DNA from 4 places in the Cupriavidus sp. GW822-FHT03E04 genome. Region 1 is predicted to be linked to each of the others. Evidence: predicted binding sites of a transcription regulator. Region 1 holds the regulator's gene; each other region holds the start of a gene.
The links. The regulator FNR, encoded in region 1, switches genes on or off when oxygen is low (the NO sensors DNR and NnrR bind a similar motif). The targets are predictions, from matches to a motif close to TTGATNNNNATCAA.
Positions count from the first base shown of each region.

Region 2: AC1RQC_RS03635 (universal stress protein) is a predicted target of FNR. The motif match lies at 1,343-1,356, and genes of this name have one in related genera.
Region 3: AC1RQC_RS24305 (universal stress protein) is a predicted target of FNR. The motif match lies at 1,490-1,503, and genes of this name have one in related genera.
Region 4: AC1RQC_RS21915 (universal stress protein) is a predicted target of FNR. The motif match lies at 2,282-2,295, and genes of this name have one in related genera.

Region 1 covers NZ_JBXANI010000013.1:245,757-249,962, reverse strand. The annotation lists gene AC1RQC_RS20805 (hypothetical protein) at 1-145, shown strand, start outside; gene AC1RQC_RS20800 (sulfite exporter TauE/SafE family protein) at 169-933, opposite strand; gene fnr (fumarate/nitrate reduction transcriptional regulator Fnr) at 1,232-1,957, shown strand; gene AC1RQC_RS20790 (hypothetical protein) at 2,044-2,289, opposite strand; gene AC1RQC_RS20785 (membrane protein) at 2,292-2,510, opposite strand; gene ccoG (cytochrome c oxidase accessory protein CcoG) at 2,578-4,077, opposite strand; gene ccoP (cytochrome-c oxidase, cbb3-type subunit III) at 4,133-4,206, opposite strand, start outside.
Region 2 covers NZ_JBXANI010000002.1:349,979-354,184, reverse strand. The annotation lists gene AC1RQC_RS03645 (M20/M25/M40 family metallo-hydrolase) at 1-739, opposite strand, end outside; gene AC1RQC_RS03640 (hypothetical protein) at 1,035-1,196, opposite strand; gene AC1RQC_RS03635 (universal stress protein) at 1,467-1,904, shown strand; gene AC1RQC_RS03630 (serine/threonine protein kinase) at 1,935-2,996, opposite strand; gene AC1RQC_RS03625 (DEAD/DEAH box helicase) at 3,030-4,206, opposite strand, start outside.
Region 3 covers NZ_JBXANI010000017.1:46,554-50,759, forward strand. The annotation lists gene AC1RQC_RS24295 (sensor domain-containing protein) at 1-521, opposite strand, end outside; gene AC1RQC_RS24300 (cobalt-precorrin-7 (C(5))-methyltransferase) at 764-1,453, shown strand; gene AC1RQC_RS24305 (universal stress protein) at 1,618-2,469, shown strand; gene AC1RQC_RS24310 (metalloregulator ArsR/SmtB family transcription factor) at 2,566-2,886, shown strand; gene AC1RQC_RS24315 (YeeE/YedE family protein) at 2,901-3,335, shown strand; gene AC1RQC_RS24320 (DUF6691 family protein) at 3,344-3,808, shown strand; gene AC1RQC_RS24325 (cation diffusion facilitator family transporter) at 3,833-4,206, shown strand, end outside.
Region 4 covers NZ_JBXANI010000014.1:216,682-220,887, forward strand. The annotation lists gene AC1RQC_RS21905 (HlyD family secretion protein) at 1-935, opposite strand, end outside; gene AC1RQC_RS21910 (zinc-dependent alcohol dehydrogenase family protein) at 1,162-2,169, opposite strand; gene AC1RQC_RS21915 (universal stress protein) at 2,367-3,197, shown strand; gene AC1RQC_RS21920 (TraR/DksA family transcriptional regulator) at 3,474-3,854, shown strand; gene AC1RQC_RS21925 (BCAM0308 family protein) at 3,938-4,206, shown strand, end outside.

The sequences.
Region 1 (4,206 bases):
GTTCCTGGCATGCATCCCTGAGCAGCGGATGCTACCTGACGATGCCACGATGAAATACGTGCGCGATATCGCTGTTCTTGCGATTGTATGGCATTCCCTGGCAAACCTGCAACCGATTCGCACAGCTACCTCAGCGAAGAAGTGACAGATACACCACGAAGCAGCGCTTCAGAAGACCAGGCAGAATCCATGCGCGGCAAGCGTCTCAGGCAAAAGCAGCGCGCGCGCCACCCCGGCCAAGCCAAAGGCCACCACCGCAAGCCCAGCGCCAGCCCGCAACGCCGGGCGCCGCGAAAGCTGCCTGAGATAGCCGGACAGGCCCGAGATCACCAGCAGGTTCGGCAGGGTGCCCAGGCCAAACACGGCCATCACCAGCGCGCCCGACGGGGCATTGCCGGCCAGCAACGCCATGGCAAGAGCACCGTACACCATGCCGCACGGGACCAGCCCCCAGGCTAGCCCCATGCCGTAGCGGCGCAGCAACCGGCCCTGCCCATACGCCCGGGCCACAGCCGGCAAGCGCGCCCCGACGGCACCAAGGCCGCGCAGCAAGCCACCCGCGCCCCGGGCGGCGAGCCGCTCCAGCCAACCCGTACCCATGGTGCGCCCGCGCAACATCCACAAGCCCGACAGCACCAGCATTACACTGCCGACCCCGAACAGCCAGCGCTGCAGCGGCAGGTACTGCGTCTTCCAGACGCCGGCGCCAAGGGCGCCCAGCAAGCCTCCCAGCACCGCATACATGCTCAGCCGCCCGGCATGCATGACAAGCAGTTCCAGCAACCAATGGCCGGGACGCCGGAGCACCGTGGCAGGCACGCGCGCAACGCCGCCCTGCTCCGCCGCCAGCGCGATCCCGCCGCACATGGCGGCGCAGTGCACGCCGCCCAGCAAAGCCAAGGTAAATACGCTGATAAGCACGCCTATGGTCAACTTCTCCTCCCAATCACACAATCGCAACGTCTGGCGCGGTAAAATGCGGCGAACGCGCCCCCGCAGCTCCAAGAGGCGCTATCAACATGAGGCCTTGCGCCCGCGCACACCAGCGCGCTCGCACAACATGACGACGGGCACGGCAAGCCGCGCTGCACAGATAGCGCACTGCCGCAAGACCCGCGCGCCAGGCCGATGTGGATAGCGCTTCCAACCGACGACTCTCAACGTCAAGCTCTCAACTCAATGCGCCCGCCACATCGCGCTTGACTGACTGCGCTAAACCGACAGGCCCCAATTGCTCACCACCATTCCCATTACCGAGATGTCGCCCCGCTGCTCCACTTGCTCGCTCGGCCAGCTCTGCCTGCCCGTCGGCATGTCGCAGCAGGACCTCGAAAAGATGGATACGCTGGTCCAGGACCGGGTGCGCGTACGCAAGGGCGAAACCCTGTACCGCCTCGGCGATCCTCTCACCGCCGTCTACGCGATCCGCTTCGGCACGCTCAAGACCCACCTGACAATGGAAGACGGCCGCTCGCAGATCACGGGCTTCCACCTTCCCGGCGAAGTCGTCGGCCTCGACGGCCTTGGCGAGATGCAGCATGCGTCGGACGCCACCGCGCTGGAAGATACCGAAGTCTGCGTGGTACGCTTTGGCGATCTCCAGACGCTGTCCAACGTCCTGCCGTCGCTGCAGCATCAGTTCATGCGCCTGATGAGCAAGGAGATCTCGCAGGACCAGGTCATGTTGATCACGCTCGGATCGATGCGCGCCGAGGAGCGGCTTGCCGCTTTCCTGATCAACCTGTCCGAGCGCTTGTCCGCGCGCGGCTATTCGGCCTCCGAGTTCGTGCTGCGCATGAGCCGCGAGGAAATCGGCAGCTACCTGGGGCTCAAGCTCGAAACCGTCAGCCGCCTGTTCTCGCGCTTTGCGGAAGCCGGCCTGATCCAGATCCGCCAGCGCCACGTCAAGCTGGTCGACATGGTGGGGATCAAGCAGATCGTCAACAAGTCCTGCTGACCTGCACGTCGCGCGCCGCCCTCGCCCGCGGCGGCTCGCCGCGATGCCGCGCCTGCTGGCCTGAACCGGCAAGGCGCGCATCGCAATCACTCCAGCTCGTCCGTGTCCGCCAGCCGCGTGGGCATGGTGTACAGCGTCAAGCCGCTCGACAGCGCGCACAGCACCCACGCGATCAGGAAACCCACGGTGTAGACCGCCTCCCGCGATGCCTCGACCGGCTGGCCGAAGAAGCGCAGGTCGCCGGGATCGACCATGGAGAATACCAGCGCGGTCGTCAGCCCGGCGACCAGGAAAGCGGGCCACAGCACCCACATCAGCCAGCGTAGCCTCATGATCACCTCGCTTGCGCCGCGACCGGCGCTGCCTGGCGTGCCGCGCTGCCCGCCTTCTCAACCACCAGTCCGTGGCGCGCCACCCCTTCCTCAATGGGCGGATCCGGATGGGTCATGGCCAGCCAGATCGTGACCCCGCAGGCCACCATGGCCACGAACGGCCCACTCATCAGCAGCCACGGCCATGGCTCCTTCCACCAGGGATTACTTTGCTGCGTCATCTGGCCTCCTCTAGATCTAGATCGCGTATGTTGCGTACGGATTGGTGCAACCAGCGTCTCTGCCGCCTCATAGATTGCGCGGCACGATAAAGCTGGTGCTCTGTCGAATCTCCGCGCCATGGCTCCCCGCGCCCTCGTCGGGCACCGCGGTCACTGTGACCTCGATCTTGTGCGTGCCCTGCGCCGCGGACTCGATAGGCACGCGCACCCGGATGGGAATCAGGCGATTGGACGTGGGCTCCAGGTTGCCGGCAGCGTGATCATATTCCACGGCCAGGCCCTTGAGCTCATCGCTGCCCGCGCTGACGGCGACGCGCATTGGCGCCTCGGTCGTGTTGATCAGCTGCAGCCGGTACACGTTCTCGATCCAGCGCCCTTCCACTTCCCGCCCCAGCGCGCCGCGGTCGCGGATGATATCGACCTTGAGCGGCGTGCGCATGGCCAGCGAGGCCATGAAGCCGGCTACCAGCGCCAGCCAGATCACCGAGTAGATCACCGTGCGCGGCCGCACCAGGCGCTTGCGCGCCACGGTCTCGGAGAGCGCGCTGCGCATGGCGTTCTCGGACGTATAGCGGATCAGCCCGCGCGGGTAAGCCATCTTGTCCATGACCTGGTTGCAGGCGTCGATACAGGCGCCGCAGCCAATGCAGTCGTATTGCAGGCCATCGCGGATATCGATGCCAGTAGGACAGACCTGCACGCAGATGCTGCAATTCACGCACGAGCCCAGCCCGGCGGCCTTGTGGTCCGCCTTGCGCGAGCGGCTGCCGCGCGGCTCGCCGCGGCCCACGTCATAGGTGACCACATAGGTGTCGCGATCCACCATCACGCTCTGGAAGCGCGCATACGGGCACATGTACTTGCAGACCTGCTCGCGCATGAAGCCGGCGTTGCCCCAGGTGGCAAACGAGTAAAACAGCATCCAGAACGTCTGCCACGGACCCAGCGAGAGGCTCAGCACCTGCGCGCCGAGCGTGCGAATGGGCGAGAAATAGCCGACGAAGGTAAAGCCCGTCCATAGCGCGATCACGATCCAGAGCGTGTGCTTGGTGGCCTTCAGGCGCAGCTTGCGCACGCTCCAAGGATCGCCGTCCAGGCGGATGCGGGCAAAGCGGTCGCCTTCCACATGCCGCTCGATCCACATGAAGATCTCGGTGTACACCGTCTGCGGACAAGCGTAGCCGCAAAACAGCCGCCCCGCGATCGCCGTGAAGAGAAACAGCGACACCGCGGAGATCACCAGCAGCACGGCAAGGTAGATCACGTCCTGGGGCCACAGCACCAGGCCAAAGATATAGAACTTGCGCGCGCCGAGATCGAACAACATGGCCTGGCGGCCATTCCACTGCAGCCAGGGCATGCCATAGAAGAACAGCTGGGTCAGGACCACCATCCAGACCCGCCAGCTCGAGAACGCACCCGACACCGAGCGCGGATAGATCTTGCGGCGGACTTCGTACAGGGTCTCGTCCGACGTTTCCGCGTCCGCCGAATCAGGCGTGGGCGCTCGCAGCGGCGCCCACGCGGCCCCGTTCCTTTCAAGCGGCTCCGGTCCGGGGGCGTTCATGGGCGAACACCCCCGCCGCGGTGCGGGCCCGGCTGACAAGCATAAGCGCAGTGGCTCATTGCTTCGCCCCCTCGCCTGCGCCGCCGGTGTTGGACAGGCCCCAGACATAGGCCGTCAACATGCGGATAC
Region 2 (4,206 bases), on a different contig from region 1:
GGCTGGCGCCGAACACCTTGATCTGCACCAGCAGCACGCCGCGGTTGCCGAAGATCAGCGTGGGCTGGTTGCTCTGGTGCATGGGGCCATCGAAGATCACCATGCCGTCATTGCGCAGCAGCGCCAGGTTGTCCGCTATCACCTTGCCCAGCGACGGCGAGCCCTTCTCCTCCTCGGAATCCAGCAGCACCTTGATATCGACCGCCGGGTCCACCCCGGCGGCCTTGAGCGCATCCATGGCGGCCAGGAACATCACGATGGGGCCCTTGTCGTCGGACGACGAACGCCCGAACACGCGCCATTCGGGATCGACCTGGCCGGCGTAGAGTTTGTCCAGCGGCAGCGTTTCCCACTTGCCATCGGCGCTGCGCGCCTTGAGCGTAGCCTCCCACGGGCTGGGCTGCGCCCATTGCGACGGCGTTACCGACTGGCCGTCGAAATGCATGTAGAACAGCACGGTCTTGCGCGGGCCAGCGTTTTGCTGCGTGCTGGCGGGATATTCGGCGTAGACCATCGGCTTGCCGTTATTGGGCAGCTCGCGCGCCTGGAAGCCACGCCGGGCGAAGGCCTTGACCAGCCAGTCCGCGTTCTTCTGGATATCCGCCGGCACGGTGGCGTCGTTGGGCAGCGCCAGCAACTCGACCCATTCGCGGTAACTGCGCGCCGCGGCCTGATCGGCGTGCTGCTGCAGCTGCACGCCGTCGAGCGTGGCGGCGTGCGCGCCAGCGGCCAGCAGCATGGCGCCAAGGGCGCTGCACACGGTCGCGCGGACAGCGCTGCGCAAGGGGGACTGGAAGGTATGGGAATGGGTATGCAGGGGGGCGCAATGCGGCGCGCTGCCAGGCGCGCGGGCAAGGGAACGTAGTCTCATGGCTCTTGTTGGATAGGAAAGTGCATGGCGACGGATACGGCGGGCGGGCCGCAAGACAGCCGCGCGGCCCGCACCCGGCAGTCTGAACCGCTACATGCAACTTGTCCACGCGCGGCGCCCCTGGCGGCGCGCCTTCATCGGGCCCGGCAGCGCGCAGGCACCTTCAGGGACCCTGCTCATCGGGCGACCGGGAAAAGCCCTCCTCGCGGCGCGCAATGGCACTGGCCAGCCCGAATTCCATGGCAAAAAGCAGGATCAGCGCGAGCATGGCCAGCGCGCCGATCGCCAACCGATAGTAGATCCACATGACGGCAAGCCGGAACATCCGACAGAGTTGTCCTATCTGCAGCGTAGATTTCCCCACGTCAAAAAGGCGCTGAGATGCCACGGCACGGTGCAAAAAAACCGTCAAAACGGGGAATTGGAAGGCTCTCGGAAGGCTCGTGGAAGGCACCGGCGATTGCGCCCGACTTGATCTGGATCCAGGCAGGGTTGCCCGCAGGGTGCCATCATGACCGTAGTGACCGCCCCCGGGCCACCCCGGCGGGGGCCGCCATGCCGACAACGATCACAGCCATTACAGGAGATAGCCGCCATGACCAACATCGTGCTCGCCACCGACGGTTCGCCCTTTTCCGACGCAGCCGCCCGCTTCATCGCCGAAGGCAAATTGCTGCAAAGCGGCTTTACCGTGCATGTGGTCCATGTGACGCCCGATGTCACCGGACAGGTACGCGCCTTCGTCAGCAAGGAAACCATCGACGCCTGGCATCAGGAAGAAAGCGGTAAGGCCATGCAGTCCGTGGCCGACATCCTCGGCGCCGCGGGCATCGCCTTCGAGCAACATGCGCTGCACGGCTTTGCGCCGGAGCGCATCGTCGCCTACGCCGCCAGCGTGGACGCACGCGGCATCGTCATGGGCACGCACGGCCGCGGCTCGTTCTTCGATGCGGTGATTGGTTCGGTGGCGGGACGGGTGCTGGCGCACGCCCCGTGCCCGGTCGTCCTGGTCAAGGCCCCGGGCAAGAAGTAAGGCAGCCGGCCTGGGCTGGCCGGTGCCAGGTCAGACCGGCCAGAGCGGCGGCTCGTCCATCAGCGCGACCTGCTCGCGCAGCTCGAGGATGCGGTCCTGCCAGTAGCGGGCAGTCCCAAACCACGGGAATGCCGCCGGAAAGGCCGGATCGCGCCAGCGGCTGGCCAGCCAGGCGCTGTAATGCAGCAGGCGCAGCGTGCGCAGCGCCTCGATCAGGTAAAGCTCACGCGGCTGGAATTCCGCGAAATCCTCATAGCCGGCCAGGATGTCGGCCATCTGGCCCTGCTGGGCGGCGCGGTCGCCTTCCAGCAGCATCCACAGATCCTGCACCGCCGGCCCCATGCGGCTATCGTCGAAATCGACAAAGTGCGGCCCGGGTGGGCGCGAACCCGCATGCGACTCCTCGATCCACAGCACATTGCCGCGATGGCAATCGCCATGCAGGCGCAACTGCGCGACATCGCCCGCGCGCTCGAAGCAGCGGCGAGCGCCATCCACGGCGAGGTCGGCAACCGCCTGCCAAGCTGGGCGCAGTTCCAGGGGAATACAGTCTTGCGCCAGCAGCCAGTCGCGCGGGGCCACCCCGAAGGTGTCCACGTCGATGGTGGGGCGTGCCTGGTAAGGATGCGTGGCGCCGAGCGCATGGATGCGGCCGATGAAACGGCCAAGCCAGGTCAGCGTATCGGCACGATCCAGCTCCGGTTCGCGCCCCCCGCAGCGGGGAAACACCGCGAAGCGAAAACCCGCATGCGCCAGCAGCGTGGCGCCGTCGCGCGCGATGGCCGGCACCGCCGGAATCTCGGCGTCGGCCAGTTGCCGCACGAAAGCATGCTCTTCCAGGATGGCGGCGTCGCTCCAGCGGCCGGGGCGGTAGAACTTGACCACCACCGGCGCGCTGCCTTCGATCCCCACCTGCCAGACCCGGTTCTCATAGCTATTGAGCGCCAGCAGGCGGCCATCCGGCTCGAAACCGGCGGCCTCCATCGCATCCAGCATCAGGTCCGGCGTGAGGCTGGCGTAGGGCACGCCATCGCCATCGATGGGCGTGCCGCCGTCGCCGGGCACCTGAAGGTCAAACCCTGAACTGGACATTGCGCGTGGCAGCCGTTGCGGAACGTTATGGAGTTAGCGCGTGGGCTTGGCGCGCTGGCCGCCCAGCAGCGCGGCTTGCGGCGCCGGACGGCGGCCGCGTGCCGCCGGATCCTGTCCGGTGCGCGGCTGCGCGGCGTGGGTGTTGGCACCGGCGCGGTTGCCGTTGACATCGCCATTGCGATCACGGTTGCCATTGCCATTGCCAGCGGCACGGTTGCCGTTGGCCTCGCCGGTGCGGTTGCCGTTGGCCTGACCGTTACGCGGGTTGCCTTGCCCGGCCGAAGCCGGGCGGCCGCTGCCCTGCGCCGGGCGCTGGCCCGGTGCCTGCGGCGCGCGGCGCTGGCCTTGCCCATCGGCCGCGGCCGGAGCCTGGCCGCGGCCTTGCGGCGCGCGTGCCGGACGTTGCTGGCGCTCGCCAGCTTCCGCTGCCGGTGCACGGCCGCGCGGCTGGCCGCCGGCGGGTGCCTGGCCGCGGCCACGGCCGCCACCACCGTTGCCCTGGCCCTGGCCGCGTGCCTGCCGGCCCTTCTGGATCGGCTCGGCCGGAATGCTCGGATCGACCTCGAAGCCCGGCAAGATGGTTTGCTCGATCTGGCGCTTGATCAGCCGCTCGATATCGCGCATCAGCGAGATTTCATCCACGCAGACCAGCGAGATCGCCTCGCCCTCGGCGCCGGCGCGGCCGGTACGGCCGATACGGTGCACGTAGTCTTCGGGCACGTTGGGGAGGTCGTAGTTGACCACGTGGGGCAGTTGGTCGATGTCGATGCCGCGCGCGGCGATATCGGTCGCCACCAGCAGGCGCAGCGTGCCGGCCTTGAACTCGGTCAGCGCGCGCGTGCGGGCCGACTGGCTCTTGTTGCCGTGGATCGCCAATGCCGACAGGCCGTCCTTGTCGAGCTGCTCGGCCAGGCGGTTGGCGCCGTGCTTGGTGCGGGTAAACACCAGCACCTGGTGCCAGTCGTTCTCGCGCACCAGGTGGGCCAGCAGTTCGCGCTTGCGCTCGCGGTCCACCGGGTAGACGCGTTGCGCCACGGTTTCGGCCGTGGTATTGCGGCGCGCCACTTCAATGGAAGCGGGGTTGTCCAGCAGGCGGTCGGCCAGGCCACGGATCTCGTCGGAGAAGGTGGCCGAGAACAGCAGGTTCTGGCGCTTCGGCGGCAAGACGTTGAGGATCTTGCGGATGTCGTGGATGAAGCCCATGTCGAGC
Region 3 (4,206 bases), on a different contig from region 1:
ATCTCGCGCGGGGTCTTGCCCCTCAGCTCGCAGGGCTTGTAGCCCAGCATGCGCGTGAGCCCGGCGTTGCCGTACACGATGTGCCAGTCGGCATCGACCACCAGCACGGCACTGTCGATCTCGTCGGCAATGACGGATAGCAACGGGTGATGGTCGCGGCTGGCATCCGGGTGGTTGGCCACCTTTACCAGCAGCGTGCGCAGTGTCACGTCGCCCAGGCGGGTGCTGGATTCCGCGACATGGCCAAAGCGAAGTTCGCCATCCGGTCTCAGTATCCGGACGGCGGGCAAGGGCTGGGCGCGCTGCGCGTCGGCATCCGGCAGCTTTTGCACGAGCGCCTCCACGTTCATGCCGAAGACTTGCGTACGGGATGCGCCATAGAGTGCCTCCGCAGCAGCGTTCAGGAAGATCACCTTGTTGTCCGTGTTCAGGATGAAGACGGCATCGGTGGCTTGCTCGAGCGAATTGCGGAACAACTGATGGGGGTCGGCTATGCTGAGCGCTTTGTCTCTATCTGGCATGAGTGAGGTAAACGTCGCTAACGACCGAGGGTGCCTGCCTTGCCCGGTGGGGGCTCGCGGGACATTGACTCGGCTCTGAAGCAGCTATCGGCATCCAGTGCCGGATCCTGAAGTACTTTTTTTTGCGCCAGGCGTTCCTCGGCGCAGGCCTCGCGCTCCGATGGCTTGGCATAATTGCGCCCTGTCTTGACGGGGCGATGCGCGCGCCGTCCCCTTTTGCATCGATCGAACCGGGATTCTTCATGATCATCTGCGCCGGCGTTGGCCCCGGGCACCTCGACTTCCTGACCCACGGCGTGGCGGAACTGGTCCGTGGCGCCGACATCGTGGCCGGCTTCGACACGGTCATCGACGTCATCCGCCCGCTGGTGCCGCCGGCGGCCCAGGTGGTCACCATGGGATACCAGGACCAGGTGGAGCGGCTTGCCTGGGTTGCCGCCGAGCACCATGGCGGCCGGCGCTGTGTGGTGCTGTTCATGGGCGACATGCACTTCAGCGGTTTCCAGTACCTGGAGCGGGTCGAGCGGGCATGCGGCCATCCGGTGGATACCGTGCCCGGCATCTCTTCGGCCCAGGTGCTGGCTGCGCGCGGCAAGGTTTGCTTCGACGAGACCACCTTCCTGACCTTTCACCGGCGCGGAGACCTGGAGCCGTTCAAGCGCCATCTGGTGCACGTGCTGGCGGACCAGCGCAACGCCATCGTGATTCCGCGCCCATGGGATTTCATGCCCAGCGATATCGCCGCCTGGCTGGTGGCGCAGGGCGTGCCGCCCGAGCATCCGGTCGAGGTCTGGGAGAACCTGACGCTGGCCGATGCGGACTGGCGTGGCACGCTGGCCAGTTGCACGCTGGCGTTCACCGATATGAGCATCATGCTGATCCGTGCGCTGGCGCCAATGGCCAGCCAGATCGAGCTGGCGCCGCTTGCGTAGTCCCGCGCGCCGGCCGCGCGGGGCAGGCTTTCGGCATTGATCTGCCGCAATTCGCCCGCATTGCCCGCTTGCGCTGCCCCGCGCACGGAGTAGAGTCCATTTTCGGATAGTCGGAAAAACGTCTGCAACCGTGTGCAGGGGTCTCCAGATCGGAGGAAAACATCATGGATTTCAAGACCGTGCTGGTCGAACTCGGTGCGGATCCCGGCTGTGCGGATCGCGTCAACCTGGCTGCGGAACTGGCGCAGCGCTCGGCCGGCCATGTGATCGGGGTGACGGCCACCGGCATGCGGCTGGAGCCGTTCCGGGGCGCGGGCGACGAGGCGGGATACTACGCGGAACTGGCCCGGCGCCAGTTGCTGGCGCAGGGCGCCGAAGCCAGCGCCGCATTTCATCGGGCCATGAGCGAAGCGGCGCCCGGCGTGGGTTTCACCCACCGGGTCATCGAGGACGACGTGGGCTGGGCGCTGGTCCAGCAGGGGCGGGTGGCGGACGTAGTCGTCCTGGCCCGCTTGCCCGGGCCGGAGTCCATTCCCGTGCTGGTGGCACAGACCCCGGAATATGTGTTGCTCAACACCGGCCGCCCGGTGCTGCTGGTGCCGCCGGGCGTGCGGCATCTACCCTGCGAACATGTCGCCATCGCATGGGATGGTGGGCGGGAAGCCGCCCGGGCCGTGGCCGATGCGATGCCTCTGCTGCGCCTGGCCAAGCGTGTCACCGTGGTGTCGGCGTCCAGCGCGCATGACGGCTCGGCGACCCACGGCATGCCCGATGTGCCCGGTGCGCACGCCGGCCTGCGAGATCACCTGGCGCGCCAGGGCATCACCAGCGTCATGCACGCCGTGCAAGGCAGCCATGGGATTGGCCAACTACTGCTGGAGGCGGTGCGGCACTTGCAGGCCGACCTGCTGGTGGCGGGTGGCTATGGGCACGCCCGGCTGCGCGAGCTGGTCACTGGCGGCACCACCCGCACCCTGATGCGCCACGCCGACATTCCGGTGTTGATGTCGCATTGAAGGTCGGTCTCGACTGGCATCAATATACTTTTTAATATAATATTAAACCGTATATTGATTAGCAGGCCGGGGTCTCGCCCGGCCTTTGCCGAACCCATGCAAGCGGCTTCTCCCTCCCTGAGCCTGGACACGATGCGCGCCGCCGCGGGCGACGCCACCGCCATGTTGCGCGCCCTCGCCAATGAAGACAGGCTGCTGCTGCTTTGCCAGCTTAGCCAGGGCGAGATGTCGGTGGGCGAGCTCGAAGCGCTGCTTGGCATCCATCAACCCACCTTGTCGCAACAGCTTGGTGTGCTGCGCGCGGAAGGGCTGGTCAACACGCGGCGCGACGGCAAGCGGATTTTTTACGCGGTTGCCGATGCGCGGGCGCTGGCCGTGCTCGAAACGCTTTACGCCCTGTATTGCCCCACTGAATGAAGGAGCCACTGGCCATGATCATCGACTGGACACACTTCACGCCCTGGTCCGCGCTGGGCGGGGGCCTGCTGATTGGACTGGCCGCCGCCGCGCTCGTGCTGTTCAACGGGCGCATCGCGGGCATCAGCGGCATCGTTGGTGGCTTGCTGCGGCCAACGCGCGCGGAAGCCGGCTGGCGTATCGCCTTTGTGCTTGGCCTGCTGGCGGCACCGCTGCTCTGGCGCCTGTTCGGCGCGCTGCCGGAGATCCGGGTCCATGCCGGCGCTGGCCTGCTGGTCGTAGCCGGCTTGCTGGTGGGATTGGGTACCCGCTACGGCGCGGGCTGCACCAGCGGGCATGGCGTTTGCGGGCTGTCGCGGCTCTCTCCGCGCTCGCTGGCGGCCACCGCGGCCTTCATGGGGGCCGGTTTTGCGACGGTCTTTGTCGCACGGCACCTGCTCGGCGCATGAGGAGCGACATGAACCGCCTTTCTTCCTTGCTGATCTCGCTGGCCTCTGGCCTGGTGTTCGGCCTCGGGCTGATCCTGGCCGGCATGGCCAATCCGCAGAAGGTGCTCGGATTTCTCGACCTTGCCGGGCGCTGGGATCCCTCGCTGGCGCTGGTGATGGGCGGCGCGATCGCGGTGGGCGTAGTGGCGTTCGGTATCGCCCGGCGGCGTGCCGTCTCGCTGCTGGGCATGCCCATGCAGCTGCCGGCGTCGCGCCGGATTGACCGGCGCTTGCTTGGTGGTGGCCTGTTGTTCGGCGTGGGCTGGGGGCTGGCGGGGATCTGCCCGGGGCCCGCGCTGGTGCTGCTGGGCGCGGGCGCATGGCAAGGCGCAGTCTTTGCGCTGGCCATGCTGGCCGGCATGGCGCTGTTCGAGTGGCTAGAATGGCTGGGGCGCGGCCGCGCTTTACCCGGCAAGGCATTAACCGGACATTAACCGGACAACAGGAGTCATCCATCGATGCGAACTGACGAGGTCATCGACGAGGCCGAGGTAGAAACGCCCGCCAGAGCCCAGGCGGCGCGGCGCAGCACCTGGGTGAGCGTGGCCGTGAATATCCTGCTGACCTGCATGCAACTGGTGGCGGGCGTGGTGGCCGGCTCCCAGGCGTTGATCGCGGATGCCATTCACTCGCTCTCCGACCTGGTCTCGGACTTTGTGGTGCTGTTCGCCAGTCACCATAGCCGCAAGGGCGCGGATGCCGACCACCAATATGGCCACCAGCGTTTCGAGACCGCCGCCTCGCTGGCAATCGGCCTGCTGCTGCTTGCGGTCGGCGTCGGCATGCTGTGGTCGGCCGTGCAAAAGCTGGAGCATCCCGAGTTGATCCAGCC
Region 4 (4,206 bases), on a different contig from region 1:
TCCAGGCGCACAAAGCCATCGCCCGTCATGCCGGCCTTCAGTTTGGCCGCGTAGCGCTGGGCAACCTCGGGCGCCAGCTGCAGCTTGACGCGATACATCAGCTTGGCCCGCTCGGCATCGGTCTCGACATACTTGGGGGTGAACTGCGCCTCGCTGGCCACAAAGCTGACGCGGGCCGGGATCGGTTCGTCCTTCATTGCGTCCAGCACGATGCGCGCCTCGTCGCCGATAGCCAGCTTGCCGGCAGCACCCGCGGGCAGGAACACCGTGAAATACATATCGGCCAGGTTCAGCAGCGACGCCACGCGGCCGCCCGCCGGCAGCACCGTGCCGACCTCGATCACGCGATACTCCACACGCCCGGCCACCGGGGCACGGATGGTTGCCTCATCCTGCAGGATCTTCAGGCGGGCAATCTGGGCATCGGCCTCCGCGATCGCCGCGTTAGCCTCGCCAAGCGCGGCGCGCGCGCCGGTCACGCCCGCGCTCTCGCCATCCAGGCCAAGCTGCCGGCGATCGCGCTCGACGGCAGAAATCTGGCGGTCCTGGTAGAGCTTGACCGCCTCGGTCAACTCCAGCCGCGCCAACCGCTGGCGGCTCGCGCGCCCCTCGATCTCCGCCTGCGCGCGCGACGCCGCCTGCACGGCACGCTCGCGGGCTGCGGTGGCAAGGCTGAGTTGAGTCAATAATTCGGCGTCATCCTGCCGGGCCACCACGGCGCCCGCAGCCAGGGCATCGCCCTCGCGAACCGGCAGATCGATGACGCGGCCCGGATACTTCACCGCCACGTCCAGGCGGCCGATCTCCATGCGCCCATTGCTGTGGGCCACATCCGCCGGCCACGGGTCGCGCTGGCTGCCAAGCCACCACACGGCGGCTCCAATGGCGCCAGCAACGAACAATACCGCTATACCCCAGCCTGGTTTGAGTTTCATCGGCTACCTGTGCACCTGTGCGCTGAATGATGGAATGCCGCCGGGCGCGCCAGGGGGTTCAGGGTGTCGGGCAAAGGGGGGAAGGGGAGACGACAAAGACAGACCTTGATCCGCGGGGCGACGGCGTAGGGTCCAATGCTATCCGGCGGGGTGGGGCGTGGACTTGATCTAGCGCAAGTTGGTGCCGAAGGGGGCACTTTTTGGAGGGGGAGTTCTAATTAGGCGATTAAGCGATGCGCAGTACCGCCGCGCCGGCCAGGCGGCCCGCGCGCAGGTCGGCCAGCGCGGCATTGGCCTGCTCCAGCGGATAGACCGTGGTGGTGGTGCGCAGCGGCGTGGCCTGGGCGATCCGCATCAGTTCCAGCCCGTCGTCGCGCGTGAGGTTGGCCACCGACACGATCGACCGCTCCTCCCAGAGCAGGCGATAGGGGAAGGCCGGAATATCGCTCATGTGGATGCCACCGCAAACCACGGTGCCGCCCTTGGCGACGGCTTGCAGCGCCATCGGCACCAGCGCACCCACCGGCGCGAAGATCAGCGCGGCATCGAGCGGCTGCGGTGCGGGCTGGTCGCTTGGACCGGCCCAGCACGCCCCGGTGTCACGCGCGAACTGGCAGGCGGCGGTGTCGCCGGGGCGCGTGAAGGCAAAGATCTCGCGCTGCTGGGCGACGGCGATCTGCGTCACCAGGTGGGCCGCGGCGCCAAATCCGTAAATGCCGATAGACCGGACCTTGCGGGCGTCCCCCGCCATGCGCAGCGTGCGGTAGCCAATCAGGCCCGCACACAGCAAGGGCGCCGCATGCTCGTCGTCGTAGTGCTCCGGGATGGGGAAGCAAAAGCGGCTGTCGGCCACTACGTACTCGGCGTAGCCGCCGTCGCGCGTATAGCCGGTGAACTGCGGCGTATCGCACAGGTTTTCGCGACGCGCCGCGCAATAGCCGCAGTGCCCGCAGGTCTGCCCGAGCCACGGCACGCCGACCCGGTCGCCCGGGGCAAGGCCCGTCACGCCTGCGCCACAGGACTCGACCCTGCCAACGATTTCGTGTCCGGGAATGAGGGCGGCTTTCGGGTGCGCGAGTTCGCCGTCGACAATGTGCAGGTCGGTGCGGCAGACGCCGCAGGTGCTCACCGCGATACGCACTTCGCCTGGGCCGGGGTCTGGCACGGGGACGCGCGCCAGGCGCAAGGCCGGCCCGGTGCCGTCGAAAATCATGGCGCGCATCGTCTCGTGCATGGTGACGTCCTCGGCGGTGCCCAGCATTTAGCCTAGGTCACGCTGACGGTTGCCGCTTGATCCGTATCCATGGCGTACGCGAGGCGCCAGCCCCTGTGCAGAAGGTATCGGCTTGACCTGAGTCAATAGCCACGTCCAAACGCTTCCTAGACTGGATTCAGGCTCCCAAACCCAAACCTAAACCGCACAGGAATGTTATGGAATACGCCAGCATCATGGTCCACCTGGACACCAGCCCACGCGCGCTGGACCGGCTTGAAATCGCTGCCCGGCTCGCCGTGGCACGCCATGCCCGGCTGATCGGGCTGTTTGCCGGCTTTATGCCGGATGTCGCCTGGTTTTACCTGATGGAGGGTGCCGCGACCTATATCAACGAGGACCGCCAGCGGCGCAGTGAGGCGCGCGAGGCGGTGCACCGGCGCTTCCTGGCGGCAACGCAGGACCTGGGGATCGAAACCGAGTGGCGGGCAGTGGATGGCGATCCGTTGATGATGGCGCTGCGCGAAGTGCGCGAGGCCGACCTTGTGGTTGCCGGGCAATACGATCCGGCCGACCCAGACAGCTTTGTCGCGACCCAGTTCCTGGAAACCCTCATCCTCGACGGTGGCAGGCCGGTTCTTGTCATTCCATTCGCAGGCCAGTTCGCTGTCCCCGGCGCACGTGTCATGGTGGCTTGGAACGGCGGACGCGAGGCCACGCGCGCCTTGCACGACGCCATGCCCTTGATCTGCGGCGGGCAGGCCAAGGTGCTTTGCGCGCAAGGTACCGGCGCGCGGCCCGATGCGAGCCTGCCGGGCCATGCCATGGCCGCGTTGGCAAGCCATGGCGTCCAGGCAGAGTTTGAACACTGCCAGGAAGGATCGGACATCGCCATCGGGGAAACCTTGCTCTCGCGCGCGGCGGATTTTGGCGCCGATCTGGTGGTGATGGGCGCCTACGGGCGCGGCCGCCTGCGCGAGTTGGTACTGGGTGGCGTCACCAGGGCTTTGCTGGACACCATGACGGTGCCCGTCCTGATGTCACACTAGTCACATCAACTGCCGGCATGGCGCGGGCGCGATATCCGCGCCCGCGCGCACCATGGCTGCGGCCGGCTCCGCGCATGGCCGGAAGTGAGATTGACGCAGATCATGCTAACCGGCAACCACCCACCTATATTGAAGCTTGAAGCGGAACGAGGGTTCAGCGCGCCACGCCGCAGGCACTTCGTGCCGGCGGCCCATCACTTGATCTGGCGCAAGCGGCCTGCCCGATGTCATCGCATCATGGATGTGGATCCACCTTGCCGCGCCCGGGAGTCGACGATGTCCGATTTAACGAAAGAGCAGCTCTCCAGCCTCGTCGCCTTGCTGGACAGCAGAGAGCAGAGAATCCGTGGCCAGATGGACGCCGCAGCCGTTTCCCGTACTGTGTCCGCCGAGCGCGAAGCGAGCGACGACGCGGATCTCGCTGAGCATGGCACCGAGGAGCGCATGGACGATGCCGTGGCCGAACACTACCGCATGGAACTGGCCGACATAGCGGTGGCGCGCAAGCGGATCGCCAGGCTCAGCTACGGCGTGTGCGTGGACTGCGGCGAGCCCATTCCTTATCCGCGCCTGCAAGCGTATCCCACGGCCAAACGCTGCACCCCGTGCCAGCGCAAGCACGAGCACATGTTCGGGGCGCCGAGCGGTATGCGATGAGCATGGGCGGGCTCGCCAGGTGAGTCCGCAATACTGCAGGCAGGCCGCGTGGGCGCTGCCCGATTCGATTTCAGGAGCCAGACATGAAAGTCCGTGAGCGTTCGAGCCAGGTCAGGCCGGCCCGTTGGGACCGGCTTCCCCAGGATCCCATCCACGATGCCTACAAGCAGCCGGAGCAGGCGCCCGCCATCGCTTCCTGTCCCGCTTGCCACGCGGTCCTCCTGAAAGGACGTTGGCAATGGCGGGCCGTGCCGCCCGGCGCCAAGGCGCTGATGTGCCCGGCCTGCCACCGCATCGCCGACCATGTGCCCGCGGCGCAGTTGACGCTGGATGGGGCGTTCCAGCGGGAGCA